DNA from 2 places in the Microbacterium sp. NPDC087665 genome. Region 2 is predicted to be linked to the other one. Evidence: predicted binding sites of a transcription regulator. Region 2 holds the regulator's gene; the other holds the start of a gene.
The links. Region 2 encodes LexA, which represses DNA repair genes until DNA is damaged. Its sites were predicted from a motif close to TCGAACANNTGTTCGA; they were not measured.
Positions count from the first base shown of each region.

Region 1: a site for LexA is predicted at 10,932-10,947, ahead of ACIOSY_RS00035 (DUF222 domain-containing protein). Genes of this name have one in related genera too.

Region 1 is NZ_JBIUWD010000001.1:983-15,915, reverse strand. Features, by position in the region: gene ACIOSY_RS00085 (ATP-dependent Clp protease ATP-binding subunit) at 1-377, shown strand, start outside; gene ACIOSY_RS00080 (APC family permease) at 449-1,960, opposite strand; gene ACIOSY_RS00075 (nitroreductase family protein) at 2,090-2,677, opposite strand; gene ACIOSY_RS00070 (ABC transporter permease) at 2,870-3,988, opposite strand; gene ACIOSY_RS00065 (ABC transporter ATP-binding protein) at 3,985-4,881, opposite strand; gene ACIOSY_RS00060 (hypothetical protein) at 4,975-5,100, shown strand; gene ACIOSY_RS00055 (benzoate/H(+) symporter BenE family transporter) at 5,109-6,296, opposite strand; gene ACIOSY_RS00050 (hypothetical protein) at 6,379-7,386, shown strand; gene ACIOSY_RS00045 (response regulator) at 7,390-8,103, opposite strand; gene ACIOSY_RS00040 (sensor histidine kinase) at 8,100-9,581, opposite strand; gene ACIOSY_RS00035 (DUF222 domain-containing protein) at 9,565-10,920, opposite strand; gene ACIOSY_RS00030 (VOC family protein) at 11,142-11,582, shown strand; gene ACIOSY_RS00025 (dihydrofolate reductase family protein) at 11,585-12,217, shown strand; gene ACIOSY_RS00020 (Cof-type HAD-IIB family hydrolase) at 12,596-13,411, opposite strand; gene ACIOSY_RS00015 (exodeoxyribonuclease III) at 13,422-14,267, opposite strand; gene pyrE (orotate phosphoribosyltransferase) at 14,365-14,925, shown strand; gene ACIOSY_RS00005 (ROK family protein) at 14,922-14,933, shown strand, end outside.
Region 2 is NZ_JBIUWD010000006.1:28,320-43,252, reverse strand. Features, by position in the region: gene ACIOSY_RS14265 (DUF2510 domain-containing protein) at 1-284, opposite strand, end outside; gene ACIOSY_RS14260 (DUF2510 domain-containing protein) at 305-1,771, opposite strand; gene ftsE (cell division ATP-binding protein FtsE) at 1,957-3,048, shown strand; gene ftsX (permease-like cell division protein FtsX) at 3,045-3,959, shown strand; gene smpB (SsrA-binding protein SmpB) at 4,086-4,562, shown strand; gene ACIOSY_RS14240 (S9 family peptidase) at 4,563-6,428, opposite strand; gene lexA (transcriptional repressor LexA) at 6,488-7,174, opposite strand; gene ACIOSY_RS14230 (LysM peptidoglycan-binding domain-containing protein) at 7,487-7,849, shown strand; gene ACIOSY_RS14225 (histidinol-phosphate transaminase) at 7,915-9,000, shown strand; gene hisB (imidazoleglycerol-phosphate dehydratase HisB) at 8,997-9,614, shown strand; gene hisH (imidazole glycerol phosphate synthase subunit HisH) at 9,611-10,246, shown strand; gene priA (bifunctional 1-(5-phosphoribosyl)-5-((5-phosphoribosylamino)methylideneamino)imidazole-4-carboxamide isomerase/phosphoribosylanthranilate isomerase PriA) at 10,350-11,096, shown strand; gene ACIOSY_RS14205 (SseB family protein) at 11,080-11,895, shown strand; gene ACIOSY_RS14200 (hypothetical protein) at 11,921-12,328, shown strand; gene ACIOSY_RS14195 (DUF1844 domain-containing protein) at 12,362-12,760, opposite strand; gene infC (translation initiation factor IF-3) at 12,983-13,642, shown strand; gene rpmI (50S ribosomal protein L35) at 13,713-13,907, shown strand; gene rplT (50S ribosomal protein L20) at 13,940-14,326, shown strand; gene ACIOSY_RS14175 (DUF2809 domain-containing protein) at 14,403-14,813, opposite strand; gene ACIOSY_RS14170 (TrmH family RNA methyltransferase) at 14,894-14,933, shown strand, end outside.

The DNA of each region.
Region 1 (14,933 bases), on a different contig from region 2:
ACCGGCTCGACGACATCGTGATGTTCCAGGCGCTCAGCGAAGACGATCTCGCACAGATCGTCGAGCTGTCGGTCGATCAGCTGCACGCGCGGCTGCGCGACCGTCGCCTCACACTCGCGGTCACCCCGGATGCCCGGTCGTGGCTCGCCGAGCGCGGCTACGATCCGATGTTCGGAGCCCGGCCGCTGCGCCGCCTCATCCAGAGCGAGGTGCAGAACAAGCTGGCGACGGCGCTGCTCTCGGGCGGCGTGCGCGACGGCGACACGGTGCGGGTCGATGTGGCCGCCGATGGCACGGGACTCGTGCTCACCTCGACCGCTCCGGCCGTTGAGCCGGATGACGACGATGTGATCGAAGCCCAACTGCTCGACGACTGATCGTTGCGGCCCGACGCTTCGACAGGCTCGGCGACCCAGTAACCGGGACCTGAGCCTGTCGAAGGGCCGCCCTACTTCAGTCGTTCGCTGCGGATCCCGCTGATCGCGTCGGCTTCGAGGCCCTGCCCGATGATCGAGTGGCGCCGCGAATACGCGAAGTAGATGACCATGCCGATCGCCAGCCAGATCGCGAAGCGCACCCAGGTCTCGGTGCTGAGGTTGAGCATGAGCCAGAAGCAGGCGATCGCCGAGATCCACGGCAGCCACGGCGACAGCGGCACCATGAACGGACGCTCCAGGTCGGGGCGGCTCTTGCGTAGGATCGGCACGCCGATGCTCACGAGCACGAACGCCGACAGGGTGCCGATGTTGATCATGTCGCCCAGCACCTGCACGTCGAAGAATCCCGCGATGATCGCGATGATGACGCCGACGATCAGCTGGATGCGGATCGGGGTGCCGCGCTTCTTGTCGGTCACGCTGAGCGCGCGGGGCAGCAGGCCGTCGCGGCTCATCGCGAACATCACGCGCGCGAGACCCATGAGCAGCACCATCACTACGGTGGTGAGGCCGACGAGGCTGCCGATCGCGATCACCTGAGCCGCCCACGTCGCGCCGACGAGTTCGAAGGCGCTGGCCAGAGACGGCTCATCGAGCTTCGCGAGCTCGGTGTACGAGACCATGCCGGTGATGACGATGGCCACGAGCACGTAGAGCACGGTGACGATGATGAGGCCCAGGATGATGCCGCGCGGCACGGTGCGCTTCGGGTCCTTGGTCTCTTCGGCGCTGGTGGCGACGACGTCGAAGCCGATGAACGCGAAGAACACGAGCGCCGCTCCGCTGAGGATGCCGAAGACGCCGTAGACCGTCGGGTCGGAGCCGGTCATGAACGAGAAGAGCGACTGCGTCCAGACGCTCTCCGAGGCGGCTCCGGCTCCGGCGGGCGGCACGAACGGCGAGTAGTTGGCGCCGTTGATGAAGAACAGTCCGACGACGATCACGAACAGCACGATCGCGACCTTGATGATCGTGAACACGCTGTTCACGCGGCTCGACAGTTGGGTGCCCAGTGCGAGCAGCAGGGTGAAGATCGCGACGATCACGACGGGACCCCAGTCGAATGAGACCGAGCCGAGTTGGATCGACATGGGGATGTCGAGGTTGAACAGCGACACCGTGTCACCGAGGTAGACGCCCCAGTACTTGGCGATCACGGCCGAGGCCATGAGCATCTCGAGGATGAGGTCCCAGCCGATGATCCAGGCGAGGAACTCGCCGAGAGTCGAGTACGTGAACGTGTAGGCAGAGCCTGCGACGGGGATCGACGAGGCGAACTCGGCGTAGCAGAGGATTGCCAGGCCGCAGACGGCCGCGGCGATGATGAACGAGATGATGACGGCGGGCCCGGCGTGGCGGGCGGATGCCTCGGCCCCGACCGAGAAGATACCGGCGCCGACGGCCACCGCGACACCCATGACCGCGAGGTCCCAGACGCCGAGCGAGCGCCGCAGGGAGCGTTTCTCGTCGTGCGTTTCGGCCATCGACTGTTCGACGGATTTCACTCTGCGCTGAATGGCCATGCGGACGATTCTAGGTCGTGGTCGACGCGCTGTGTCCCTCACAAAAACGCTCCGGTCGCGAAAAAGCCCGGTATGCGGAAGGCATACCGGGCTTTTCTGCGACCGGAGCGTCGAAGCGGATGCCTCAGCTCAGGCGCTGAGGATGACCGTCTCGGCGATCGGGCGGCGCACGCGGGGCGCGGTCTCGCGCTGCTGCAGAACCTCGGGCAGGGTCTCGACGTCACCGAACTCGCCGACGGCGAAGACCGTGACGGCGGAGAAGCGCGGGTCGAGGTCGGCGAACTCGCGCACGACCTCGGGGTCGAAGCCGCTCATCTGGTGCACGAGCAGACCCTCGTGGTGCGCCTGCACCGAGAAGTGGGCGACGGCCTGGCCGAGGTCGTAGAGCGCGTGGGTGATCGGTGCGCCCTCTTCGGTGGTGGTCTCGGCGACGGCGACGACGAGCACGGCCGCGTTGACGGCCCATGCCTGGTTGAAGCCCATGAGCGAGTCGACGATCTGCGCGTGCAGGGCGGTGCCGCGGCGCGCGACGATGAAGCGCCAGGGCTGCGAGTTGTTGGCCGAGGGCGCCCAGCGGGCGGCCTCGAGCGAGACGGCGAGCTTGGTCTCATCGATCGCGTTCTGCGCGTCGTAGGCACGCGGGCTCCAGCGCGCTGCGAGCACGTCGAGGACGGGGTGTTCGGTGGGAGCGGTGCGATCGATGGTGGGAGTGCTCACGGTGGTGCCTTTCAGACGGAAGAGCCGGTCGGACTCCGTCGTCCGCGTACAGGGGGTGAAAACGCATGTGCGCGCATGCATATTCCCGTGTTCCCGATGGTTTCGCTGTGCGTCGTGTCGTGGCGTCGTGTCATGACAGAACCCCCGGTGGCGAGCATCCGCCTCCGGGGGTTCTGCGCGTGCGTGCGCGTGTCAGCCGCGCAGCGCCTCGCCGAGCTTCACGCGCGAGCCCATGCGCAGCAGCGAGTTCTCGTAGATCTTCGCGCCGATCGCGATCGCGACCACGCAACTCACGAGCAGGATCACCAGCGACAGCAGCGGCTCCCACCACTGCGCCTCGCCGACGAACAGGCGCATCGGCATCCCGACCGGCGCCGAGAACGGCACGTACGACATGATCGTGAGCACCAGCGGGTTGTCGTTGAAGACGATGACGAGGATGTACGGCGCCATGATCAGCATCGTGATCGGAGTGGTCGTCGCGCCGATGTCTTCCTGACGCGACACCATCGAAGCGGCCGCCGCGAACATCGAGGCCAGCAGCACGAAGCCGAACAGGAAGAACACCGCGAACCAGATGATCGGGGCGCCGAGCACCGACAGCACCTCGTTCTGCCCGGTGACGATCAGTCCTATCGTCGCGATCGCGGCCAGACCGACGATCTGCGCCATCGCGAGGATCGTGTTGCCGATGACCTTGCCGGCGAGCAGCGTGCGCGCCGGGATCGCCGACAGCAGCAGCTCGACCACACGGGTCTGCTTCTCTTCGACCACGCTCTGCGCGATCGTGCCGCCGAAGGTCGACGCGGCCATGAGGAACACGATGCCGAAGCCGAGCGCGATGAAGTATCGCAGCAGCGGGTTGGTGGTCGCGGGTTCGAGGATCTCGACGGTCGGCGCCTGAGAGAGGCCCGCGACGATCGAGCTCGGTGCGTCTTTCAGCGCGATGACCGTGAAGCCGGTCGCTCCATCACCCGGCACGACGGCCGCATCGACCTTGCCGTCGCGCACGAGCGCCTCGGCGGCATCGGCGTCGGCGACCTCGGTGACCTTCACATCGGGCAGGGCCGACACGGCGGATGCCGTCTGCGACGTCGCGGCGATCGGCGTCGCGTCGGTGTTCTTGCTGGCGAAACCGCCGATCAGGATGCCGGCGAGGGCGATCAGCATGAGCACGACGGTCGAGATCACGAACGCCTTGCTGCGCAGCTTCGATCCGATCTCGCGCTCGGCGACGAGCCAGATGCCGCTGGAGCTGCGGATGGGCGTGCCGCCCCGGGGTGCGGTCGCTGAGCCTGTCGAAGCGTTCACTGGATGACCTCCTTGAAGATCTGAGCGAGAGACGGATGCTTGGGCGCGAAGCTGGCGACATCGCCGCGGTCGACGGCCGCGCGGAGCACGCGCTGTGCCGTCTCGGGACCGTCGGCGTCGAAGAGGGCGTAGCCGCCCTCGAAGTCGACGACCGTGACGCCCGGTTCGGTGCGCAGCCATCCGGCATCGCCCGCCGAGACGAGTTCGTAGCGGCTTCCGGCGTGCTGGGCCCGCAGGCCGTCACGCGAGCCTGCCGCGCGGATGGTGCCGTTGGCGAGGATGACGAGGTCGTCGCAGAGGCGTTCGACGACGTCGAGCTGGTGCGACGAGAACAGGATCGACGCGCCCTTGGCCGCGGTCGCCTGCAGCGTCGAGGCGACGACATCGACGGCGAGAGGGTCGAGGCCCGAGAACGGCTCGTCGAGGATCAGCACCTCGGGGTCGTGCACGAGGGCCGCGGCGATCTGCGCACGCTGCTGGTTGCCGAGCGACAGCGATTCGATCGTGTCGTTCAGGCGCTCTTCGAGCCCGAGCTCACTGAGAAGCGCGGTGGCGCGGGTCGTGGCATCCGGCTTGCTGAAGCCGTGCAGGCGGGCGAGGTACACGATCTGCTCGAGCACCTTCATCTTCGGGTACAGGCCGCGCTCTTCGGGCATGTACCCGAAGCTGCGGCGGTCTTCGGTGGTGATCGGGGCGCCGTTGAGGTTCACGGTTCCCGCGTCGGAGGAGAGGAGTCCGAGGACGATCCGCATGGTCGTCGTCTTACCCGCACCGTTGCCGCCCACGAAGCCGGTGAGCCGGCCGGGGACGACGTCGAAGGAGACATCGTCGAGCACGCGCCGCGAGCCGTAGCTCTTGGTGATGCCGTGGAGTTCGAGCTTTCCTGTGGTCATGCCTCCACGTTAGGGAACGCGGGTGGGGCGGGGCATCCCCCGTGCGGGGGATAGTCGGCTGTTCATTGTTGTCCGCCGTTGTCCGCCGTGCGGATGACCCGGGTGGAGGGCGGTGACGATCTGCACGCGGGTGACGCTCGGCATCCGGATCGGCGCTGGTCGGGATGCTGGGCGTCGTGGTGGATGCTGATCGTGCGGTCGTTCCTCGGGGAGTCCTGAGGTTCGTGTCAGCGGCGGGTGTGCAGCACGGTGCGCACGACGAGTCCGGCGACGAGGGCCCAGAATGCGGCGCTGACGCCGATCACGGCGATGCCGGACGCGGCGACGAGGAAGGTGACGACGGCGGGCAGGCGCTCGCCGGGGTCGTCGATCGCCTGTTGCACGGCCGAGCCGAAGGCGGCGAAGAGGGCGAGTCCGGCGACGGCGGGGATGACGGCGGTCGGTGCGAGCAGCACGAGCGCGGCGAACGCGGCCGAGAAGATGGCGAGCACCAGGTAGGAGGCGCCGGTGGAGACGCCGGCGACCCAGCGGCGCTTCGGGTCGGGGTCGGCGTCGGGTGCTGCGGCGAGGGCGGCGCTGATCGCGGCGAGGTTGATGGCGTGGCCTCCGGCTGGTGCGCCGAGGGCGGTGCCGATGCCGGTGACGAGCATGGCGGGTCGCCAGGGCACTTCGTAGCCGAAGCTGCGCATGATCGCGACGCCCGGCACGTTCTGCGAGGCCATCGTCACGATGAAGAGGGGGAGGGCGAGGCCGACGAGTGCGCCGAGGGTGAACGTCGGCGCGGTGAGTTCGATGTGGGGGAGGAGGATGCCGGGGTCGACGGGCGCGCCTGCGCGGATGAGTGAGGCGGCCACGACGATCGCCGCGGCGACGAACGCCAGCGGCACGGCCCAGCGCGGGGCGAGTCGGGCGACGATCAGCCAGGTCAGCACGACGGGGAGGACGCCCCAGGGGTTGGCGACGAGGCCGGTGATCGGGGCGAGGCAGAGGGGGAGGAGCACTCCTGCGAGCATCGCCTGCGCGATCGACGGAGGGATGCGTGCGATGAGGCTGCCGAGCGCGGGCCAGAGCGCCGTGAGCAGGATGAGTGCGGCGGTGACGAGGAACGCGCCGACCGCGGCGGGCCAGCCTCCGTCGACGGAGCCGGTCGCGGCGAGGAGCGCGGCCCCGGGCGTCGACCACGCGACGGTGATGGGCATCCGGTATCGCCACGCGAGGATGACGCAGGAGAGCCCCATCGTGATGCTGACGGCGAGGAGTCCGCTGGCGGCCTGCGCGGAGGATGCGCCGACGGCATGGAGGCCCGTGAGGACGACCGCGAACGAGCTGGTGAACCCGACCAGTGCGGTGACGACGCCCGCCAGAATCGGGCGCGACAGCGGGGCGGCGGATGCAGCGGACGTGTCGACGGACATGGATCCGAGGCTATCGCTCCGGGAATGCAATACTGCGTGTGGGGAAGGGCCGATGAGTACCTGAGCGACAGGGATCGGACCAATGACGAAAGCTTCTACGACGGGCAGTTCGCCGACGATGTCTACGGCACGCCGTGAGCGACGCGTGTGGATCATGGTGGGCGCGGTCGCGCTCGCCGTTGGTGGCTATCTGACCGCGGCAGTGCTGGTATCGAACTCCAGCGATCCGTCGGAGGTGGTGAGTTCGTACCTCGCGGCGATCGCCGACGGCGATGCGTCTGCCGCCGCGCAGATCATCGACCCCGCAGAGTCCGACATCGATACGACCTACCTGACCGATGATGTCCTCGGCGCCGCCACCGAGCGCATCGAGGTGGTGTCTGTCTCGACGACCGAGCGTGAGGGCAACACCGCGGACGTGGAGGCGACGATGCGCCTCGCCTCGCAGACCTTCACCCATACGTTCACGGTGACCCGAGATGCGAGTGCCTTCTGGTTGCTGCAGCCGGGGTGGCACGCAGACTCCTCGCCGCTGACGGTCGACGCGGACGTGGTCGTGGCGGACGGCGGTTCTTTCGACGTAGAGCAGGTCGACCTCGCTGGGACCGAAATTGATCTCACCGAAGACTCTTCGCGTTCCCGGACGGCTGGGGTGCAGGTGTATCCCGCTGTCTATGACGTGACCGGACCCGACCTGGGCCCCTACTTCACGATCAAGCCCGGCGAGCTGGTGGCCATCTCGCCGGCGGTGGCGGGCCTCTGGGTAGAGCCAACCGAGGAGCTGAGCACGGCCCTGCTGGATGCGGCCAAGGTCCGGGCCGACGCCTGCGTCGAACCCGGAACTTCGACGGATGCCGCCTGCCCAATCTTCATCAGGCACCAGGACCCATCAGCCACGGCGGTCGTTCAGGCACCGCACGACCTGTCGTTCGTGGATGGTCGCCAATTCATGGTCTCCGTGGTCTTCTCGTACCCCGCTGCGGATGGCACGTGGTCGTCAGACGGCACGAGTCGTTCCTCGACCGCTCTCGTCGGCAAGTACACGGTCGACGGCGAAGAGGTCACGGTCGAATTCCTCCCCTGGGACTAGCCTTCAGGCGAGCCCGAGGCGGTGGGCGAGCACCACAGCCTGCACGCGATCGCGCGCGCCGAGCTTCTGCAGAATGCGCGAGACGTGAGTCTTCACGGTCGCCTCGCCGATGAACAGTGCGGCCGCGATCTCGGCGTTGCTGCGGGCATCGGCCAAAAGGGTCAGCACTTCCGCTTCGCGGTCGGTGAGCGGCTCGGCCAGCACGGTGGCGACCGGCACGGATGCTGCAGCGGGAGCAGGCGCGGATGCCGTGCCTCGGCCACCGGTATCCGTCCCTGCCCGCTCTGACGCGAACCGGGCCATGACGCGGCGCGTGACCTCGGGCGCGAGCATCCCGTCGCCGGCGGCGAGTGCACGGACCGCGGCGATCAGGTCTTCCGCCGCCGCGTTCTTGAGTAGGAACCCGCTCGCGCCGGCGTCGAGCGCCGTGTAGAGGTAGTCGTCGCGGTCGAAGGTCGTGACGATGGCGATCGCTGAGCTGACGCGGGGGTCGGCGACGATGCGCCGGGTGGCTTCGATGCCGTCCATGTCGGGCATCTGCACGTCCATCGTGATGACGTCGGGGAGAAGGGCTGAGGCCTGGGCGACGGCGTCTGCTCCGGTCGCCGCTTCTCCGACGACCGTGATGTCGGCCTGAGTCTCGAGGATCGTGCGGAACCCGGCGCGGAGCATGGCATGGTCGTCGACGAGGAGCACGCGGATCGGGGAGTCGGTCATTCGGGGTTCCTCACCGGGGTCCTTGCTGCGTCTGCGGGTGGTGTCGACGACGGTGTTGCCGGTGCATCTGTGGGACTTGTCGACGACGGTGTTCTTGCCGCGCCAACGGGGCGTGTCTTCGACAGCGGCACGCGGGCGCGGACCCGCAGGCCACCGAGCGGTCGAGGCGTCACTTCGATCGTGCCACCGGAGGCCGCGGCGCGTTCGCGCATGCCGAGTTGCCCGAGGCCCGGTCGAAGGTGTCCGACGGTGCGCCCGGTGTTGACGATCTCGACCTCGACGCCGTGGTCGTCGTATCGCACCCGCACGTCGGCGGTGGCGCCGATACCCGCGTGACGGCGAGCGTTGGTGAGCGACTCCTGCGTGATGCGGTAAAGGTTGACGGCCACCACTGACGGCACGTCGACAGGCTCGCCGATCACGGTGTAGGTCGTGGGAAGCCCCGCCTCGGTCGATGCTTCGACGAGCGCCGGAACGTCGTCGAGGCCGAGCGTCGATGCCGACTCGGTCGTGTCGCCGCCCGGAGTGCGGAGGGTCTCGAGCAGTTGGCGGAGTTCGCCGATCGCATCACGCGCGGAGGACTCGATACCCGTCAAGATGTGTTTCGCCTGCGTCGTGTCGTGATCGATCACGAGCCGCGCCGCTCCGGCCTGCACCCCCATCACCGAGACGTGGTGCGCCACGACATCGTGCAGCTCGCGAGCGATGCGCACGCGATCGAGGGCCACAGCCTGCGCCGCGGTGACCTCGCGTTCGCGTTCGAGCTCGGTCGTGCGCTGTTCGAGCACGGACTTCTCGGAGGCGGCGAGCCATGAGCGCTCACCGAAGTAGTAGGCCCCGCCGAAGTAGAGCATGTTGAGCAGGATCTGAATGAGCATGAACGCGACGTAGGGCGACATGGCTCCCGCGACGACATCGGCCTTGTCTGCTTCGCTGATCGCGTCGCGGTACATCGAGATGAGGAGCCACCCGAACATGCCGACGATGATTCCGACCCGCACGAGCACGGCGGCGCGACGGTTGTTCATCCACGCACCGACGGTGTAGATACCGATGAACATCGCGATGTTGCCCACGTAGATCTCGGGGATCCGGATCGTGACAGCCGCGAAGTAGGCCGCCGACACGATGATCGCGACGGCTCCTGGCCAGCGACGCCGGAACGCGAGCGGGACGGTCACGACGACGGCGTAGACGAGCGCGGTCCACATCTCGGCCTGTTGGTCGCCGTAGATCTGAGAGATCGACGAGAGCACGGAGCTGAGGATCGCGCCGACGAACAGCACGGCGGCGAGCAGCGTGTCGCTGCGGCGCTCGCGGGCAGTCGGCGTGCGGATGAACTCGACGGACATCTCTCCACCGTAGGGGGAGGGTGCCTCCACGGCATCCCCCGCAGGGGGGACGACGGTCGTCAGCGCACCGGTGGGTCGCGCGCACAGCGTCGACTCGCCCGCCGCGTCTTCATGCCGCGGTGTCATAGCGCGCCCTCCCGCCCAGCCGGGGTGTGCGTGCGGCGTCGACGTTCGGCGGCGGCACGAACCAGACCCGCGAACGTATGCCTGTTCGGGAGATACGGATCTCCCAGCCGTTGTCGTGGATGCGGTGATGACAGCTCTCGCAGAGCAGCACGCCGTTGTCGAGATCGGTGGGCCCCGCGTCGCGGCTCCACCACCGAATGTGGTGGGCCTTCGTCATCTGCGGTGGCAGGCCGCACATCGCGCATCCGCCATCTCGCTCGACCAGTGCCAGACGCTGCGCCCGGGTGAAGAGACGTTTCTCCCGACCCCAGTCGAGGATCTCGCTGTGTGCGCCGAGCACCGCGGGGATCACGCCGCCGCCGGCGGCGAGGCGGCGGCATGCACCGATGCTCACGGCCTGATCGCTGCCGTCGATCACGGCGCCACCGGTGCCGTCCCGCAGGTCGTCGAGGTTCACGCGCACGACGACGGTCGCGCCCGTCAGCGGCATACCGCCGTTGTCGCACCCGGTCGCGTGCCCGCAGATCGCGGTGAGAGCATCGGCCTGGATCATCGCGACCGTGCGGTGGTCGGCGTCCGCCGCCTCGGGAGCCGGTGCCGTCGCGCGCGCCTGGAAGGTCGCCGTCACATACGCCTGGACGGCCGCTCTGATCGGCGCGCCGGAGGCGATGTCGGTCTGCAGATTCAGATGCAGCATGCCGTCGCGCTCGAACATGGTCAGCGCGCGCTGAGCGCGTGCCTCGTCTTCGCGTCGGCCCACTCCGATGGGATCGAGCCGGTCGCGCGCAAGAGTCACGAGGCGCCCTACCTCGTCGAGCGCGAGGCCGCGGGAGCGCGCGACCATCTGTCGCTCGATCTCGGCGATGTCACCGGCTCGTACCTTCGCCTGCACCCGTAGCCGATCGAGGACGGCGACGATCAGGGCTGCCGCGCCTGCCCCCAGTCTTCCTTCGCGGAGGGCGCTCTGCAGCGCCGGGTATCTCGCGGCAACAGGCTCGCCGACGAGATTCGTGCGCGGCGCCGTCGCCTCGCCGACCTTCACCAGCCGCGCGGCGTCACCCGCCGATCCGCCTACCGTCGATGCGATCATCGCGGCCGGAGTGCGGAAGCCCTGCTGCTTCGCAAGGCCCGTTGCCCCCAGTTCGGCGCGTGATTCGTGCGCGATCGCTGCCGCGACATCGGCGTGGACCGCATCGAGGCATCGCTGGAGCACGCCGATCGCTTCACTCGCATGAAGCAACTGGCCGCGGGTCAGATCGGACGCGTGATCGGACCCCGCCCATGCGCGTTCCAGGCGAGTGACCGCCTCGGTCAGCGGGGTCAGGGAGGAGTTCGTCATGATGTCCATATTAGAACATAGGTTCGATACTCGCCCTGTCCTGTGGACAACTCGACACCCTGAAAACACCCCGAAGAAACCCCGAAGCGAAACCCCGAAGAATCGCAAGAAAGAACCGGGGGAGAACTCGGGGGAGAACCCGTTGACGGCGCATCGGCACTTTGCGAGGATCGCTGCAGCGAGTCGGCACGTGTCGGGGCGCACACCATCGAAGGAGCCCCATGACCAAGGTCTTCGTCAACCTGCCCACCGCCGATCTCGAGCGCAGCAAGGCTTTCTACACGGCGCTGGGTTGCGAGATCAATCCGCTTTTCAGCGACGAGAATGCCGCGTGCATCGTGTGGAGCGACGACGTGTTCTTCATGGTGCTCACGAGGGCGTACTTCGCGACCTTCACCGAAAAGAAGATCATCGATCCGCTCATCGAAGCGCAGGTGTCGGTCTCGTTCAGCCGTGACTCGCGCGATGATGTCGACGCCATCCTCGCCCGGGGGCTCGCCGCGGGCGGCTCGGAGCCCAAGCCCGCACAGGACCACGGATTCATGTACTCGCGTGACCTCGACGACCCCGACGGCAACTCGCTCGGCTTCCTCTATATGAGTGAGGCGGCTGCCGAGCAGGGCCCCGACGCGCATCTCGGTGCGCAGGCGAAGGAGAGTTAGCCATGTCTGACGACGGCCGCGGTCGCATCCTGATCGATCTGTTCATGACACTCGATGGGGTCGCGCAGGGCCCGGGCGGCACCGACGAAGACACCTCCGGCGGGTTCCGCTTCAGCGGCTGGCAGGCCGGTTATCCCAGTGAGGGTGTCGGGCCCGAGATCGAGAAGGGCATGCGCGGGCTGGACGCGCTGCTGCTCGGGCGGCGCACGTACGACATCTTCGCCGGGTACTGGCCTCATCACACCGAGGGTGAGGAAGGACCGATCGGTCGGCTCTTCAACAGGGTTCCGAAGTACGTGGCGTCGCGGGATACCGGCATCGTTCTCGACTGGGAGGGCAGTTCGCGCATCGGGGCCGACCTCGAGGCCGAGATCGCCGACATGCGCGCGGCGCATCGCGAGGTGCACGTGATCGGGAGCCTCGACTTCGTGCATTCCCTGCTCGCTGAGGGCCTGTTCGACGAGCTGAATCTGTGGGTGTATCCGATCCTGCTCGGTGCCGGAAAGAAGGTCTTCGATGATGGGGCATTCCCGACGGTGCTCCGCCTACTCGCGCCGCCGGTCGCCGACGACAACGGTGTGACGCTGCTGCGTTACGGCCGCACGGATCGCGAGCCGGCGGTGGGCACCTTCTAGTCGTCGGCGACGATGCACCGGCCGGTGACCTGACCGATTACCCCCCCCTGGGGGCCGCGCGCCACGACACGCAGATCGCGGGCCGGCGGTGGGCGCCTTCTCGATGCGTGCGACTCGATGCACTGACCGGCGACCCGATGGATGATTCGGCGACCCGATGGCTGGCCTAGGCGGCACGGTAAATGGCCCTCGGACCGTCGGACGACCCGATGCGTGACCCGGCAACCCGATGCGTGACTCGGCAACCCGACGGATGACCCGGCAACCAATGCGTGACCCGGCGAGCCGACAGATGGCCCGACAACCGATGCGTGACTCGGCGACCCGATGCACCACCCCACGCCCAGCCCCCCACCCCACGCCAAGCCGGCCCGCGATCTAACCGCCCGCGACGACTCTCTCGATCACCCGCGCGACCCCGTCTTCATCGTTCGACAGCGTTACCTCGTCGGCGGCATCCCGCACGATGTCGTCGGCGCCGGCCATCGCGACGCCGTGACCGGCCCAGCGCAGCATCTCGACGTCGTTGAGGGCGTCGCCGAAGGCCACGACGTGGGCGCGATCGATGCCGAGGTGCCCGCAGAGGCGCGCGAGACCGGTGGCCTTCGTGACGCCCTGGGCCATGATCTCGACGAATGGGGCACCCGACAGGGTCGCTTCGAAGCCCGAGAGGCCCAGCGACCGCAGGGCGTCGAACAGCACGGTCGGTGCGAGCTCCGGATGCCGGATCACGAACTTCAGGCTGGGGGCGGCGAGCACCTGGTCGAGCGGCACTCCGCCCATGGTCTTCGGGTCGCGTTTGTGATCGGCGAGGTCGGCGATCTCGGCGTATCCCTGCTGTGCGACGAACGTCTCGCCGCCCTCGCGCACGCTCGCGAACAGCAGGCCCGGGATGCTCGCCCGCAGTGCCTCGGCCAGCGTGCGGATCGTGGCCGCGGGAAGCTCTTCGGCGAACAGCATCCGCCCGTCGGTGAGGTGCGTGGCATAGGCGCCGTTGCTGCACACTGCCCAGTCGCGGAAGTCGGCGTCGCCGGCGATCGCGCGCAGGCCGATCGGCTGCCGCGCCGTCACCGGGATGACGCGGCAGCCGCGCGCCCGCGCCGCGTCGAGGGCCGCACGGGTGCGCGGCGTCACCGACGATGACGAGTCGAGAAGTGTGCCGTCGAGGTCGGTCGCGATCAGCTGAACGCTCACGGGTGCAGCGTCACGAGAAGATCATGGGCAGGTCGTCGTCGTCTTCGGCCCCGCCGAAGTCGAGCTCGGCGACGACGGGCACGTGGTCGCTGGGCTGTTCGCCCTTGCGCTCCTCGCGGTGGATGGATGCTGCGGTCACCGCGTCGGCGAACGTGCGGGATCCGAGGATGAAGTCGATGCGCACGCCCTCGTTGCGGGGGAACTTGAGTCGCTGGTAGTCCCAGTAGGTGAACCCTTCGGGGATCAGCGGGCGCACGACGTCGGTGAGTCCGGCGTCGGCCATCGCGAAGAAGGCGGCGCGTTCGGCGGGGGAGACGTGGGTGGAGACGCCCTCGACGATGTCGGGGTCTCCGTTGTCGCCGTCGAAGGGGATGATGTTGAAGTCGCCGACGAGCGCGAGCGGCAGGTCGGGATTCGCGGCGAGCTCGGCGGCGGTGGAGTTCTTGAGCGCTTCGAGCCAGTGCAGCTTGTAGGTGTAGTGCGGGTCTTCGAGCGAGCGGCCGTTGGGCACGTACAGGCTCCAGACGCGCACCCCGTCGACCATCACGCCGAGCGCGCGGGCCTCGAGCGGAGCATCCGGACCCTCGTGGCCCTTGGCGAACCCGGGCATGCCGTCGAACCCGGTGCGCACGTCGCTCATGGGCAGGCGGCTGGCGATCGCGACGCCGTTCCACTGGTTGAGGCCGTGCACCTCGACCTGGTAGCCGGCCTCTTCGAACTTCTCGTAGGGGAATTGCTCGGGCTTGCACTTGATCTCTTGCATCGCCAGCACGTCGATGTCTTCGCGCACGGCGAATTCGACGGTGCGGGTGACACGGGTGCGGATGGAGTTGACGTTCCAGGTGGCCAAGCGCATGCGTCCAGCCTAGTTGCGGGGTCGGACAGCGTCGGCCGGAGCATCCGTTCGACATGTGACAGCGCAGTCATAGCGCGAACCTTCTACACTGAATGCCGTGACCGCACTCGACGCAGACCGCCAGAACCTCCTCGACCTCATCAAGGACGAGGCGGTGTTCCATGGCGACTTCACTCTCTCCAGTGGCAAGAAGGCGACGTACTACGTCGACATGCGCAAGCTCACGCTCGATCATCGGGCCGCCCCCGCGATCGGCCGCATCATGCTCGACCTGATCGGCGACCTCGATGTCGTCTCGGTCGGCGGCCTCACCCTCGGGGCCGACCCGATCGCGAATTCGGTGCTGCACGCCTCGGTCGCGACCGACCGCCCGCTCGACGCTTTCGTCGTGCGCAAGGAGCCCAAGGACCACGGCCGCGGCCGTCAGATCGAGGGCGCGGATGTCGCGGGCAAGCGCGTCGTCGTGCTCGAAGACACCTCGACCACCGGGCAGTCGGCGCTCAAGGCCGTCGAAGTGCTGCGCCGCGAGGGCGCCGAGGTCGTCGCCGTCGCCGTGATCGTCGACCGCAAGACCGGCGCGCAGGCCGCCATCGAAGCCGAGGGTCTCGCCTGGCTCGCCGCCTTCGACCTCGACGACCTCGGACTCGACCCGCAGTGACCCGCTAC
Region 2 (14,933 bases):
TTCTGCGGCATCACCCCCGGGTAGCTAGAGCCCTGGTAGCCGGTGACCGAAACGACAGCCGGGTGGTTCTGCACCGGGGCCGACCCGGCGGATGCTCCCGCCGCACCACTCTCCGTCGGGAGAGTGTACGGCGGGGCGAACGGGAGAATCTCGGGTTCGGTACTTTCCGGGGCCGGCGCCAGGGCCGGAGCGGCGTCGGGGGCGACGTGCTCCGTCCACCCCGATCCGTCCCACCAGCGCTGTACCCCGGACCCGTCGTCGTACCAGCCCGCAGGGATCGTCATCGTTCTCGGCGCACCGGGTGTCAGCGGGCGCTGGCCTCGACGGTCACCGAGGCGACATCCTGCATCAGTTCGTCCGTGATGTACACGGTGTAGGAGCCGCTCTGCGCGACATCGAACGAGATCGTGCCCTGCATGGACTCGCCGGCGGCGACATCACCCGAGTCGAGCGTGGCGTCACCGAAGATGTCGTACGAGCCTTCGTTGCCCGCGTCGTCGACGACGGTGAAGTAGAGCGGGTTGACGTGGCTCGTGCCGTCGACACCCGTCCAGGTGAGGTCGAGCGTGAGGTATCCGCCGTTCTCGGCTTCGAAGGTCGACCCGTTCGAGGTGCCCCAGGTCGCGGACGAGATCGTGACCTCGCCCGTTCCCGAGATCTGCTTCACCGTGACCGGTGAACCCAGTGTGCCCTCTTCGACGTCGGGCGTACCGAAGCCGCCATCGTCGGGATCGTCGGTCGTGCCGTCATCGGTGCCGACCGAGGGGACGGGAGCGGACTCGCTGTAGTCGATCACCGACTGGGTGATCCCCATGGCGAGGAAGACGAATCCCATGATGACGCCGATGATGGCGCCCAGTACGGAGACGCCGAGTCCGGTGATACCCGGCCACTTCTTGCCCTTGAGGAAGAGCGAGATCAACGAGACCACGAAGCCGGCGAAGAGCAGGATCCACCCGAAGATCGTCGTCATGAGGAAGCAGACGAGGATCGTGCCGAGAGCGGCGAGACCGAGACCGACGAGGCCGAGGATCGACAGCGGCTTCGGGGCGTCGACGGTGGCGCTCGGGTAGTAGGAGCCGGGAGCGCCGCCGTAGGCCGGTGCGGTGCCGTACGCCGGCGCCGCACCGTAAGCGGGCGCCGCGCCGGGGTAGGCGCCGGGCGTGCTCGCAGCGCCCGTGGGGTAGGTGGGAGCCGAACCCGGATAGCTGGGTGCAGACCCCGGGTAGGCGGGGGACGAGTCCGGGTAGCCGGCCGGCGCTCCCTGCGCGGTCGGCGCTGCGAATCCGGGGCTCTGAGTCTCGGGGGTGCTCGGGTACGCGGGGGCCGAGTAGTCCTGCGCGCCCGGCGCCGTGTACGTGGGCGGAGCGGGTGCGACCGTGTCGGCGGCAGCGTCAGCACCGGACTCAGCAGCGGGCTCGGCAGCGGGCTCGGCAGCGGATTCCGTGGCCGTGGGCTCGCTGGCGGCGGCGTGCGTTGAGAGACCGGGGTTCGACCAGTCGGTCACGGAGGTCGACGAGGAATCGGCGCGCACCACGGTGTCGTCGAGCGAGGAAGGGTCCTGCTGTGAGGCGTCGGACACTGCCTCTTCGGGTTCGTCGATGACCGCGTCGATCTCCTCGGACGTCGGCACCTCGGGAGTCGCGGCATCCGGCGAGATCTCGGTCGGAGGAGTGGGGGTCTCCGGGGCGAAGTGCTCGGTCCACTGTTGACCGTCCCACCACCGCTGGCGTCCGGATCCGTCGTCGTACCAGCCTGCAGGTGTCGTCATGGCATCCCCCTCGGATTCTCGCGTTCGCGCGGCGGCGCAACCGGCCTCTCCATGTATAGCAGTGGGAGGCGACATCGCGGTCTCCCGGTGATGGGCACATTTCCCCATCTTCGAGCAGATCGGGCTTCGACGCGCGGGGTGTCGCGCACAGGGGGAGGGGAACGCGCGCTTAGGCTCGTAACGCCATGATTCGGTTCGAGAACGTCACGAAACGCTACCGCGGGACGTCGAAGCCCGCCCTGTCCGGAGTCGACTTCGAAGTGCAACGCGGGGAGTTCGTCTTCCTCGTCGGCGCCTCGGGGTCGGGGAAGTCGTCCTGCCTGCGGCTGATCCTTCGCGAGGACGTGCCCACGTCGGGCCGCGTCGCGGTCATGGGGCGCGATCTGAGGGCGCTCGCGAACCGCAAGGTTCCCTACTTCCGCCGGCACATCGGATCGGTGTTCCAGGACTTCCGTCTGCTGCCGTCGAAGACGGTGTACCAGAACGTCGCCTTCACCCTCCAGGTCACCGGCTCCTCCCGCGGCTTCATCCAACAGGCGGTCCCGGAGGCGCTGGCGCTCGTGGGTCTCGACGGCAAGCAGAAGCGGATGCCGCACGAGCTGTCCGGCGGTGAGCAGCAGCGCGTGGCCATCGCCCGCGCGCTCGTCAACCGTCCGCAGGTGCTGCTCGCGGATGAGCCGACCGGAAACCTCGACCCCGCCACATCGGTCGACATCATGCAGCTCCTCGCCCGGATCAACGCCGGAGGGACCACGGTCCTGATGGCAACGCACGAAGCGGCGTTCGTCGATCAGATGCAGCGCCGAGTCATCGAGCTGAAAGACGGCGAGATGGTGCGCGACGAGGTGCACGGCGGGTACGGCGACACGTCGAACATCCCGCGACTCGTGCCCGAAGAGGTGCGCGGTGCGGCTGCGGTCGCCGCGCTCACCGCCGTGCAGGAGGTACAGCGCCAGACGTCTGACCTTTCGATCGTCCGCGCCGCTCTGGCCGAAGAGCTGAGCGCCAAGCGCAAGGCGGCCGCAGCCCCGGCATCCGCCTCCGTCCCCGCGTCCGCGCAGCCCGACGTCGCCGTCGTGGCGTCCGCCGATCCCGCGCCGACCCCTGTGGAACCGGAACCGGAAGCGCAGGCGCCCGCCGACGAGATCCCGGGCGCCGCCGTCGGACCCCGCACCCACCCGATCGTCCTGCCGCAGGTCGATGTCGCCGAGCTCGGCGTCGCCGATCGTCTCGGGCTCTCCGACGACAACGACGAGGAAGTGGGGCCGACATCATGAGAATCGGTCTGATCCTCACCGAAGCGCTCGGCGGTCTCCGCCGCAACATCTCCATGGTGATCTCGGTGGTGCTCGTCACCTTCGTCTCGCTCACCTTCGTCGGCGCGGCCATCCTGATGCAGTCCCAGATCGGCGTCATGCGCGGCTACTGGAGCGAGCGCGCTCAGGTCGCCGTGTACATGTGCTCATCGGTCTCCGAGTCGGAGACCTGCCTCGACGGCGCCGCCAGCGAAGAGCAGGTGGCGACCGTGCGCGCCCAGCTCGAGGGCGAAGCCCTGTCGCCCCTCATCAGCTCGATCAACTTCGACACCAAGGAAGACACCTACGCCAAGCTCGTCGAGCAGGTGGGTCAGGAGCAGGCGAGCGTCATCACGGCCGATCAGGCCTTCGATGTCTTCTTCGTGACCATCAAGGACCCCGGGCAGTCGCAGGTGCTCTCCGAGGCTTTCAGCGGCCAGGCCGGCGTCGAGCAGGTGAAGGACCAGCTCCAATACCTCGAACCGCTGTTCTCGGCGCTCACCGTGGCGACCTACATCGCCGTCGGCATCGCCGTGCTCATGCTGATCGCCGCGACCCTTCTGATCGCGACGACCATTCGATTGTCGGCGTACGCGAGGCGCAAGGAGATCGGGATCATGCGTCTGGTCGGCGCATCGAACCGCTTCATCCAGACACCGTTCGTCCTGGAGGGCGTGTTCGCGGCCCTTCTCGGATCGGCGCTCGCGAGCGCCGCCGTCGTCGCCGGAGTGCACTTCGGCGTCAACGGCTACCTCCGCGGCCGCGTGCCCTTCATCACCACATGGATCACGATGCAGGATGCCGCGTGGGTGGTTCCCGTGCTCATCGGTATCGGTGTGATCCTCGCGGCGCTGTCCGCCGGGTTCGCGATCCGACGCTGGCTGCGCACCTGACCCGCCGGTCGGTCGGATTCCCGGCCGGAGTGGCCCGGTCGAGCTGCCGGATGTAGACTGAAAGGCTGCTGTGCGCCCGCCGTCGGGCCCAGGAACCATTCGCACGGCACGGATCAGGAGAGCAACATGCCCAGGGAACGCGGGGAGAAGGTCATCGCGACCAATCGTCGCGCACGTCACGACTACAACATCGAGAAGTCGTACGAGGCGGGGATGGTGCTCACCGGCACCGAGGTCAAGTCGTTGCGCCAGGGGCGCGCGAATCTGTCGGACGGCTACGCGTTCGTCAAGGGCAACGAGGTCTTCCTCGACTCGGTGCACATCCCGGAGTACTCGCAGGGGCACTGGACGAACCACTCCGCCAAGCGCATCCGCAAGTTGCTGCTGCACCGCGAGGAGATCGCCAAGCTCGCGCATGCGGTGTCTGCGGGCGGATACACGTTGATCCCGCTGAAGCTGTACTTCTCCGACGGCCGCGCCAAGGTCGAGATCGCGCTGGCCAAGGGCAAGCGCGAGTACGACAAGCGTCAGACGCTCCGTGAGCGCCAGGACACGAGGGAAGCCGCACGGGCGATGCGCCTGCGCAACCGCGTCGGCGAGTAGTCAGCTCGCGGGCGTGAAGCCGAACGCTCGTGCGAGGAATGCGAGCTCCCGCTGCAGCGCGTCGACGATCGTGTCGGCGCCGCGGAAACCGTGCCCCTCGCCCTCGTAGAGCACGTACTCGTGGGGGACGCCTCGGTCAGCCAGCGCATCGCGGATCGCCTCGGACTGCGACGGCGGGACCACGCGATCCTCCGCGCCCTGCAGGAGCAGCACCGGCACGTCGATCCGGGCGGCGTGGGTGAGCGGCGACCTTTCGATGTACAGCTCTTCGGAGGTGGGGAGCGGTCCGACGAGTCCGTCGATGTAGCGCCTCTCGAAATCGTGCGCATCGACGGCGAGCATCCGTAGATCGGTCACGCCGTACCGCGAGATGCCCGCTGTGAAGGTGCCGCCGCGCACGAGCGCCGACAGCACCGTCCAGCCTCCCGCGGAGCCGCCCCGGATCGCGAGGCGGTGGGGGTCGGCGAGACCGGCATCGGCGAGGCCCCGTGCGGCCGCGAGCACGTCGTCGACCTCGGCGACGCCCCAGGCGCCGAGGAGCCGCTCGCGGTATGCCCGTCCGTATCCGGTCGAGCCGCCGTAGTTGACGTCGAGCACGCCGATGCCGCGGCTCGTGTAGAACGCGATCGCGGCGGAGGCGGCGCCCGTGACGTGCGCCGTCGGGCCACCGTGCACGAGCACCAGGTACGGCGGCACATCGTCGGTCGGTTCGACGACCTCGGGGTTCGCGGGCGCGTAGTCGAAGGCGTGCACGGGGCCGTGCGGCCCCTTCACCGTCACCGGCTGGGACGCGGGCATCCAGGCCTGATCGACGGGCTCTCCGCCGCGGACGGCCACGACCTCACCGGAATCGACGTCGAGGCACCAGACCCCCGGAGCGACGGTCGATCCATTGCCCGAGAGCAGAACGAGCGACCCGGTGACGTCATCGACGCTGACGTGCCCGTCGCAGGGCACGTCGAAGGAGCGCGCCTCGCCGTCGGAGGAGAGGGCGACGATCTCATCGCGCCCGTTCGTGCGCACGGCGATGATGCGGCCGTCGGCGAGCGGCTGGAACCAGCGGTTGCCGAGCACCCACAGTCCGTAGCCGGTGTCGGCGTCCGCCGGGGCGATCGGGCGAGGAGCGCCGACGGGCGTCGATCCGTCCAGCTCGACCCGGTTCAGATTCCAGCGCCCGGTGGGGTCATCGGCGAAGACCAGCGATGTCTCGTCGAGCCACTCCGGTTGGATGGCGGCGGTGGTCGGGACGACGGTGGATGCTCCCTGCGCGATGTCGTGCACCACGAGATGCGCTTCGTCCCACGGCATCCGCTCACCGCTCCACTCCACCCACGCGACACGCGTGCCGTCGGGTGACAGGGTGGGGTGGGCGAAGAAGCCGGAACCTTCCCCGAGCACGCGCAGGGTGCCGGGATCATCGGCTGCCGAGGCATCCACCGGGATCTCGATGATCGCCCGGAGGTGCGGCTCGCCGGTGAGGTCTTCGCGCACGGCCAGCAGCCTGCCGTTCTGCAGGCGGAGGCCTCCGTGCGACGGACCGGCCGGCGTCAGGGGAACGGGGTGGGCGCCGGGAACGAGTCGGTACACCCGCTGATCGGACGCATCGACGAAATACAGGATGCCGTCGGCATCCGCGGTCCATGCCCCGCCGCCGTACTCGTGCACGCGAGAGCGGGCGCTCCAGGGGGAGGGGAGCACCTCTCGCCCGAGCGAGGAGCGCACGGTGACGCGGCCGCGTTCGGCGGGCACGGACTCGGCCCACCAGATCTCCCCGCCGACGAAGCGAGCGCCGTCCAATCGGGGGGAGGATGCCGCGACGGATGCGGCGGAGAAGGGCGAGGGCCAGGAACCGTACGGCGACGACATGATTCGAGCCTATGCGCCCGGCGCCGACCGGCGTCGCACCGAGGGTGCGACCGATTCGATCAGACCGAGCGGAGCACGGCGACGACCTTGCCGAGCACGACGGCCTCGTCGCCCAGGATCGGCTCGAAGGCGGAGTTGCGGGGCAGCAGCCAGGTGTGGCCGTCACGGCGGCGGAAGGTCTTGACGGTGGCCTCGCCATCGAGCATGGCCGCCACGATCTCGCCGTTCTCGGCATCGTGCTGCGATCGGATCACGACCCAGTCGCCGTCGCAGATCGCGGCGTCGATCATCGACTCGCCCGACACCTTGAGCATGAACAGATCGCCCTTGCCCACGAGTTGCCGGGGGAGGGGGAAGATCTCCTCGACCTGCTGGTCGGCGGTGATCGGCACGCCGGCGGCGATGCGCCCGACGAGGGGGACGAGTGCCGCGTCGCCCACGGGCGTGGTCACATCGGCGGGGTTCTCGACGCTGGTCCCCGGCAGGTCGATGAGCACCTCCATGGCGCGGGTCTTGCCCGGATCGCGGCGGAGGTAGCCGCTGAGCTCGAGCTGGCCGAGCTGGTGGGTGACGCTCGAGAGCGACTTGAGGCCCACGGCATCGCCGATCTCGCGCATGCTCGGCGGGTACCCCTGCTGGGCGATCGAGGCCTGGATGACCTCGAGGATCGCCATCTGCTTGGGGCTGAGGCTCTTGCGACGGCGGGTTCGCGGCGCCTCGGGATCGGGGGCGGTGATCTCGCTCATGATGCTCCTTCGGTGCGCGAATCCGACGTCCTTCTTCGAATGTCGGAGGCCCGTGGTGGGGTGTCGTTATCGAAACCGTATCCGAGAAACACGCGGATGGGGAAGATCTGTTCGAGCGTGTCGGTGAAATCGCCCCGGTGATTTCGAAGAAAGCTTGACAGATATTCGAATTCGAAGATATCTTCGGAACGTAGCTTCGCACTCAGCTCTCCCGGCCGAGAGTTGGATGCGAACGCTACGCCAACCTGGTCACCACCTCATCGGCGGTGACAGACCTCCGGTAGGACCGGAGGCGACGCAGAGGAGAACGACATGAGCAGCATCACCTTCAGCACCGCAGCGGTCAGCCCGGTTCGCCCGGCGACGCGTCTCCGGCTGACGGCGCGTGGCCGTCGCGTCCTCCTCGCTCTCGCGGCGATTCCGCTCGCCGTCGGCATCATCTTCGGAGTGCTGAGCGGCGGAAGCGCGCTCGCCTCGGGCGAAGACGCCGGCACCGTGACGTTCGAGACCGTCACGGTGATGCCGGGCGATACTCTCTGGTCGATCGCTGCCGAGGTCTCTCCCGAGTCCGACCCTCGTGATGTCATCGGCGAGATCACCCGGCTGAACATGCTGCAGGGCGGCGTGCTTCAGATCGGTCAGGAACTCTCCATCCCGACGCAGTTCACGAACTGACGGTTCCCTCCGCAATGAGAGGTCACGCGGTGGGAGCCTCGCAGTCCGCGGCCTAGCATGGAGTGGTGACTGTTTCTCTCGATGACTTGCCGCTTCGCGACGACCTCCGGGGCCTCACCCCGTACGGTGCGCCTCAGGCTCCTCTGCCTGTCGCGTTGAACGTGAACGAGAACACTCATCCCGTACCGGATGCCGTTGCGAGCGACATCCTCGATGACATCGCTGTCGCGCTCCGCGACGTGAATCGTTACCCGGACCGGGAGTTCACCGCACTCCGTGAGGGCTTCGCCCAGTATCTCGGCCACGGTCTTCAGGCCGAGCAGATCTGGGCGGGCAACGGCTCGAACGAGGTTCTCCAGCACATCCTGCAGGCCTTCGCCGGCCCCGGGCGCACCGTGTTCAGCTTCGGCCCGACCTACTCGATGTACCCGTTGCTCGCGCAGGGCACGGGTGCGCGCTGGGTGGCGGGGCGTCGCGAGCCCGATTACACGCTGACCCCCGAAGACGCCGTCGCGCAGATCGAGCAGATCGATCCCGACGTGGTGCTGCTGTGCTCCCCGAACAATCCGACCGGCACACCGCTCGGTCTCGACGTGGTCGAGGCCGTCTACGAGGCGACGCGCGGCGTCGTCGTCGTCGACGAGGCGTACCAGGAGTTCGCGCCGCACGATGCGGCCTCCGCGTTGACGCTGCTCGAGGGGCGACCCCGCCTGGCGGTGTCGCGCACCATGAGCAAGGCCTTCGCCTTCGCCGGTGCGCGGGTGGGCTACCTGGCGGCCGATCCCGCATTCATCGACGCACTCCGGCTCGTGCGGCTCCCGTACCACCTGAGCGCGCTCACGCAGGCGGCAGCCGTCGCCGCCCTCCGCAACTCCGACGTCATGCTGAGCATGGTCGACGAGATCGTCGGGCAGCGCGATCGCATCACCGCGACGCTCGAGGCTCTCGGCTACACACCGCACGAGTCCTGGTCGAACTTCGTCCTCTTCGGGGGCGTCGCCGATCCGCGGGCGACCTGGCAGCGCCTCTACGACCGTGGCGTGCTCATCCGCGATGTCGGAATCGCCGGACACCTCCGCGTGACGGCGGGCACCGAGGCCGAGACGACCGCGTTCCTCGATGCGCTGGCCTCGATAGGATCGGCATCATGAGCAGCACAGCCCTGACCCCGCGCACCGCCACCCGGGTGCGCAGCACCTCGGAGTCCACCGTCGAGCTCGAACTGAACCTCGACGGCACCGGCGCGAGCCGCATCGACACGTCTGTGCCGTTCTTCGACCACATGCTGACCGCCTTCGCCAAGCACTCGCTCACCGACCTCACGGTCCGAGCATCCGGAGACACCCACATCGACGCCCACCACACCGTCGAAGACGTGTCGATCGTGCTCGGCCAGGCGATCGGCGAAGCGCTCGGCGACAAGGCGGGGATCTCGCGCTACGGCGATGCGCTCGTTCCGCTCGACGAGGCGCTCGCGCAGGCCGTCGTCGACATCTCCGGTCGTCCGTACCTCGTTCACGAGGGCGAACCCGCCGGCTTCGAGCACCACCTCATCGGTGGGCACTTCACCGGTGCGCTCGTGCGCCACACCTTCGAGGCGATCGCATTCAACGCGGCATTGACCGTGCATGTGCGCGTCCTCGGTGGCCGCGATCCTCACCACATCGCCGAGGCCGAGTACAAGGCCTTCGCCCGTGCGTTCCGACAGGCGAAGTCGCTCGACCCGCTGGTCGACGGCATCCCCTCCACCAAGGGAGCGTTGTGAGCCGCACCCCGACCATCGCCGTCTTCGACTACGAGTCGGGCAACGTCCACTCGGCGGTCAAAGCACTGGTCGCCGCAGGCGCGAACGCCGTGCTCACCCGTGACCGCACGGCGGCGCTCGAGGCCGATGGGCTCGTCGTCCCCGGTGTCGGCGCGTTCGCCGCGGTTCGCGATGCCCTGCATGCCCACGGGGGCGATGAGATCATCGATCGTCGTCTGGCGGGCGGACGACCCGTGCTGGGAATCTGCGTCGGGATGCAGGTGCTGTTCGAGCACGGTGTCGAACGTGGGCAGGACTCCGAGGGGCTCGGCGAATGGCCGGGCGCTGTCACCGAACTCAACGCGCCGGTTCTGCCCCACATGGGGTGGAACACGGTGTCGCCCGACGAGGGCAGCATCCTCTTCGACGGCATCGAAGACGAACGGTTCTACTTCGTGCACTCGTACGCCGCGCAGAAGTGGGAGCTCGACGTGATCCCGCCGTTCCCTCAGCCCCGTCTCACCTGGACCACGTACGGCGATCCTTTCCTCGCCGCCGTGGAGAACGGGCCGCTCTCGGCCACCCAGTTCCATCCCGAGAAGTCGGGCGAGGCGGGCATCCGCCTGCTCCGCAACTGGACCCGCAGCCTCTGACCGCTGCCGCTCGAGGTCATGCATTTGAGGCCTGACCGAGCGCAGAGTACCCTCGAATCTCGTGCCCTCCATGGGTGCAGAGCCCTCCTCACTCAAGGACGTCATGAACGACTTCGCACAGTCTCCCTCCCTCACGCTGCTTCCCGCGGTCGACGTCGCCGGGGGCAAGGCCGTTCGCCTGACCCAGGGCGAGGCGGGCACGGAGACCAGCTACGGCGACCCGCTCGATGCCGCAGGGGAGTGGGTCGCGCAGGGCGCGCAGTGGATTCACCTCGTCGACCTCGATGCGGCGTTCGGTCGCGGCAGCAACGCGCCGATCCTGCGCAAGGTCATCAAGCAGTTCCGCGGCGTGAGCATCGAGCTCTCCGGCGGCATCCGCGATGACGCGACGCTCGAGGCCGCTCTCGAGAGCGGTGCCACCCGCATCAACCTCGGCACCGCTGCCCTTGAGAACCCCGAGTGGGCGGCGGACGTCATCGGTCGCTACGGCGAGGCGATCGCCGTCGGCCTCGACGTGCGCGGCACCACGCTGGCTGCACGCGGGTGGACGAAGGAGGGCGGCGACCTCTGGGAGGTCCTCGAACGCCTGGAGGATGCCGGGTGCAGCCGTTACGTGGTCACCGATGTGACGAAGGACGGCACGCTGCGCGGTCCGAACCTCGAACTGCTGCGTGAGGTCGCCTCGCGCACCCCGAAGCCCGTCGTCGCCTCTGGTGGCATCTCGAACCTCGACGACATCGCGGCGCTCCGCGAACTCGTGCCGCTGGGCATCGAGGGTGCGATCGTCGGCAAGGCTCTCTACGCCGGTGCGTTCACCCTGGCTGAGGCGCTGGATGTCGCAGGAGACTGACGACTCCTGCGGGCACGGCTCGCACGATCACGGCTCGCACGATCAGAATCCCGCCGACTCGGCCGGGGTGCCGTGGGAGGGCCGCAGCTTCGAGTCCAATCCGCACGCCGCGGATGACGGCTCGGCTGATCCGGCCCTGCTCGAAGCCCTGCTCCGATTCCGTGCGGGGGAGGGCAGTCAGGTCGACGTCGTCGATGCCTTCCGCCACGCCCGTGTGCTGATCCCGCTCGTCGCCGAGAAGGGCGAAGAGGGCGTCGCCCCGAGCGGCCTCGCGGTCGACAAGACCCAGGAACTCTCGATCGTCACCGTGGCTGCTCCCGACGGGCGTCGCGTGCAGCCCGTGTTCTCGTCCGTCGAGGCGATGTCGCGATGGGATGCCTCGGCCCGGCCGATCCCCGTCGAGGCGATCCGCGCCGCCCTGGCGGCATCCGCGGATGACACCGACCTGATCGTGCTGGACCCGACGTCCGACACCGAGTTCGTCATCCGTCGCCCGGCCGTGTGGGCGATCGCCCAGGAGCACGAGTGGGAGCCGAGCTTCCTGTCGCCGGAGGTGTTCTCCGCTCTGCAGGAGAGCGTTGCGCAGGAACTCGCCGTGATCGACATCGCGGTCGCCTCCGGCGATCCCGATGCGCGTCTGCGGGGGCCCGAACTCGTGGTGATCCTCGAACTCGTCGACGGGCTGGAGCGTGAAGTCCTGGACTCCGTACTCGCGCGCCTCGCTCAGCGCTGGGCATCCGACGACCGCATCGCGGTGCTCGCCGATTCCCTCACGGTCAAGCTCCGACGCTCCGTCTGACCGGCCCTTTCGCTACGATCGGGTCATGTCCGGTCGTCGCCGCGGTGCTCTCGCGCTCGTCGCCCTGCTGCTCGGCGGGGTCCTCGCCCTCCCGGGGTGCGCGGTCGCCTGCCCCGCCATCGGCTACCTGAACACTGTGACGCTCGATGCGCGTGCGTATCCCGATGTCGAGGCCGTGCAGTTCTGCATCGAGACGGAATGCACGCCGGCGCCGGGGGAGTCCGCGGACGCCGGCAGTCTTCTCGGCGTCACTCGGCTGGAGGACGGCGAATGGTCGCTGATGCTCGACATGCGGGCGCCGGAGCAGATCGTCGTCCGGCTGTTCGATGCCGACGGCGTCGTCATCCATGAGTCGGAGGAGCCGATCTCCTGGACGTTCACCGGGGGCCAGTGCCCCGGACCCGCCACGGCTGCGGTCGTCGTGGTCGACTGACCGAGCGCGGCGATCCGGGGCGCGGCGCGACGACTAGTTGACCGGTCCCGTCCACTTCTCGCCCGGGCCCTTGCCGATCGGGTCGGGGATGACGGATGCCTCGCGGAAGGCGAGCTGAAGGGAGCGCAGGCCGTCGCGCAGCGAGCGCGCGTGCATGTCGCTGATCTCCGGGGCGCCGGCGGTGATGAGCCCGGCGAGGGAGTTGATGAGCTTGCGCGCCTCGTCGAGGTCGAGCTGCGCCTGCGCGTCGGGTTCGTCGGCGAGGCCGAGCTTCACGGCTGCGGCGCTCATGAGATGCACGGCAGCGGTCGTGATCACCTCGACGGCGGGCACATCTGCGATGTCTCGAGTGGCGGAGGATGCCGCCTCCTCCTGCCGTGCCCAGCGCTCTTCGCGCTCGCGGTCAGCCTCGTCCGTTGCCTGGTTCGTCACTTCGCCTTGCCTTCTGTTAGACTTTGGCGGGCTCCGGAGCGTAATGCTCTGGAACGAAAGAGGATTCACTTCCCACCCGCGCTTGCCGTTCAAGGCTACCGGGTCTTGCACTCCACCGGCTCCGCTCGAAAGACGGGGCGGTTGCGAGGGTGCGAAGCCGGCGTCTGAATGCCGGTGGGTGGGGACGATTCTGATTTCGCCCGAGGTGCTGACAGCATCCCGGTGGCCGAATCCCCATCGTTTAAGGAGTTCCGCATCAGCGATCCCCGTACCAATGAGCGCATCCGCGTCCCCGAGGTCCGCCTCGTCGGCCCCGCGGGTGAGCAGATCGGCGTCGTCCGCATCGAGGCAGCGTTGCGCCTTGCGCAGGAAGCCGATCTCGACCTCGTCGAGGTTGCCCCCAACTCGAAGCCGCCCGTGGTCAAGATCATGGACTACGGCAAGTTCAAGTACGAGGCCGCCCAGAAGGAAAAGGAAGCGCGTCGCAACCAGGCGAACACGATCCTCAAAGAGGTCCGTTTCCGCCTGAAGATCGAGGCGCACGACTACACGACCAAGCTCAAGCGCGCCGAGGGCTTCCTCAAGGCCGGCGACAAGGTCAAGGCCATGATCCTGTTCCGCGGTCGCGAGCAGTCCCGCCCCGAGCAGGGTGTGCGTCTGCTGCGCAAGTTCGCCGAAGACGTCGCCGAGCTCGGCACGGTCGAGTCGAACCCGACGATCGACGGTCGCAACATGGTCATGGTCGTTGCTCCGCTCAAGAGCAAGTCCGAGGCCAAGCAGGAGCAGAACGCCGTTCGCGACGCACAGCGCGCAGCGAAGAAGCAGGATGCCCGCGATTCCAAGTCCGAGGCGGATGCCCCGGCCGAGGCCGCAGCGGAGTAATTCCGCCCCCGACTCCCGCACTGCGGGTTGACACCGTCGCCTGAGAAGGCGCCATACGAAGGAAGAGAAGATGCCGAAGCAGAAGACCCACTCGGGTGCGAAGAAGCGCTTCAAGATCACCGGCAGCGGAAAGCTGAAGAAGCAGCAGGCCGGGATGCGCCACAACCTCGAGCACAAGTCGAGCCGTCGCACCCGTCGCCTCAACCAGGATCAGGTTCTGTCGAAGGCAGACACCAAGGTCGCGAAGAAGCTTCTCGGCCGCTGACGCGCCCGACGCACGAATAGGAACACAGGAAAATGGCAAGAGTCAAGCGGGCAGTAAACGCCCACAAGAAGCGCCGGGTCATCCTCGAGCGCGCAAAGGGTTACCGCGGTCAGCGTTCGCGCCTCTACCGCAAGGCCAAAGAGCAGGTCATCCACTCGCTCGTCTACTCGTACCGTGACCGTCGCAAGCGCAAGGGCGACTTCCGTCGTCTGTGGATCCAGCGCATCAACGCTGCCGCACGCCAGAACGGCATCACGTACAACCGCTTCATCCAGGGCCTCGGCCTCGCGGGTGTGACGGTCGACCGTCGTATGCTCGCCGACCTCGCGGTCAACGACGCAGCGACGTTCACGACGCTGGTCGAGACGGCCAAGAAGGCACTGCCTTCCGACGTCAACGCACCGAAGTCGGCTGCGTAAGCAGAAGCATTCCGCACAGGGCGCTCTCCTTCGGGAGGGCGCCCTGCGTGATTTCCGGGCTGTTGTTCGCGGAGTGCTATTCGCGGAGTGCGCGCGGCGGTCGCGTGAGGGCGACGTCGATGAGCATCGTCACGAGGATCGCGCCCGCGTAGACCAGCAGATCCCGCGCATCGAACCCCGAACCGAGCACGAGCCCGATCGGCGGGAACGACTCCGCCCACGCGCGCGGTGCGCCGGTGATCTGCAGCAGCTCGATCGCCGTGCAGAGGCCCGCCGCGAGGAGCGCCGCCCATCCGATTGCGAGGCGGGGGAGTGCGCACACGACGAGCAGGTAGATCAGGGTCGCGTACAGGGCATCTCCGATGATGTCCCCGACGGCGCCCTCCACCAGCGCGTGCACGGACAGGCCGGCGCCCACGGTGATCAGCGCGGCTGCGCCCGCCAGCATCCGTCGTCGTCGGGCGCTCGCGCGCGAGAGATCCTTCACGGTCGCACCCTATCCGTTCGGCGGAGGACGCTCGGTGCCGAATGCTCTCCGGTATGCCTTGAGTTCCCTAGACTGTGACCGTGCTCGAAAACCCGCGGTCCCCCCGAGTCCGTGCTGTCG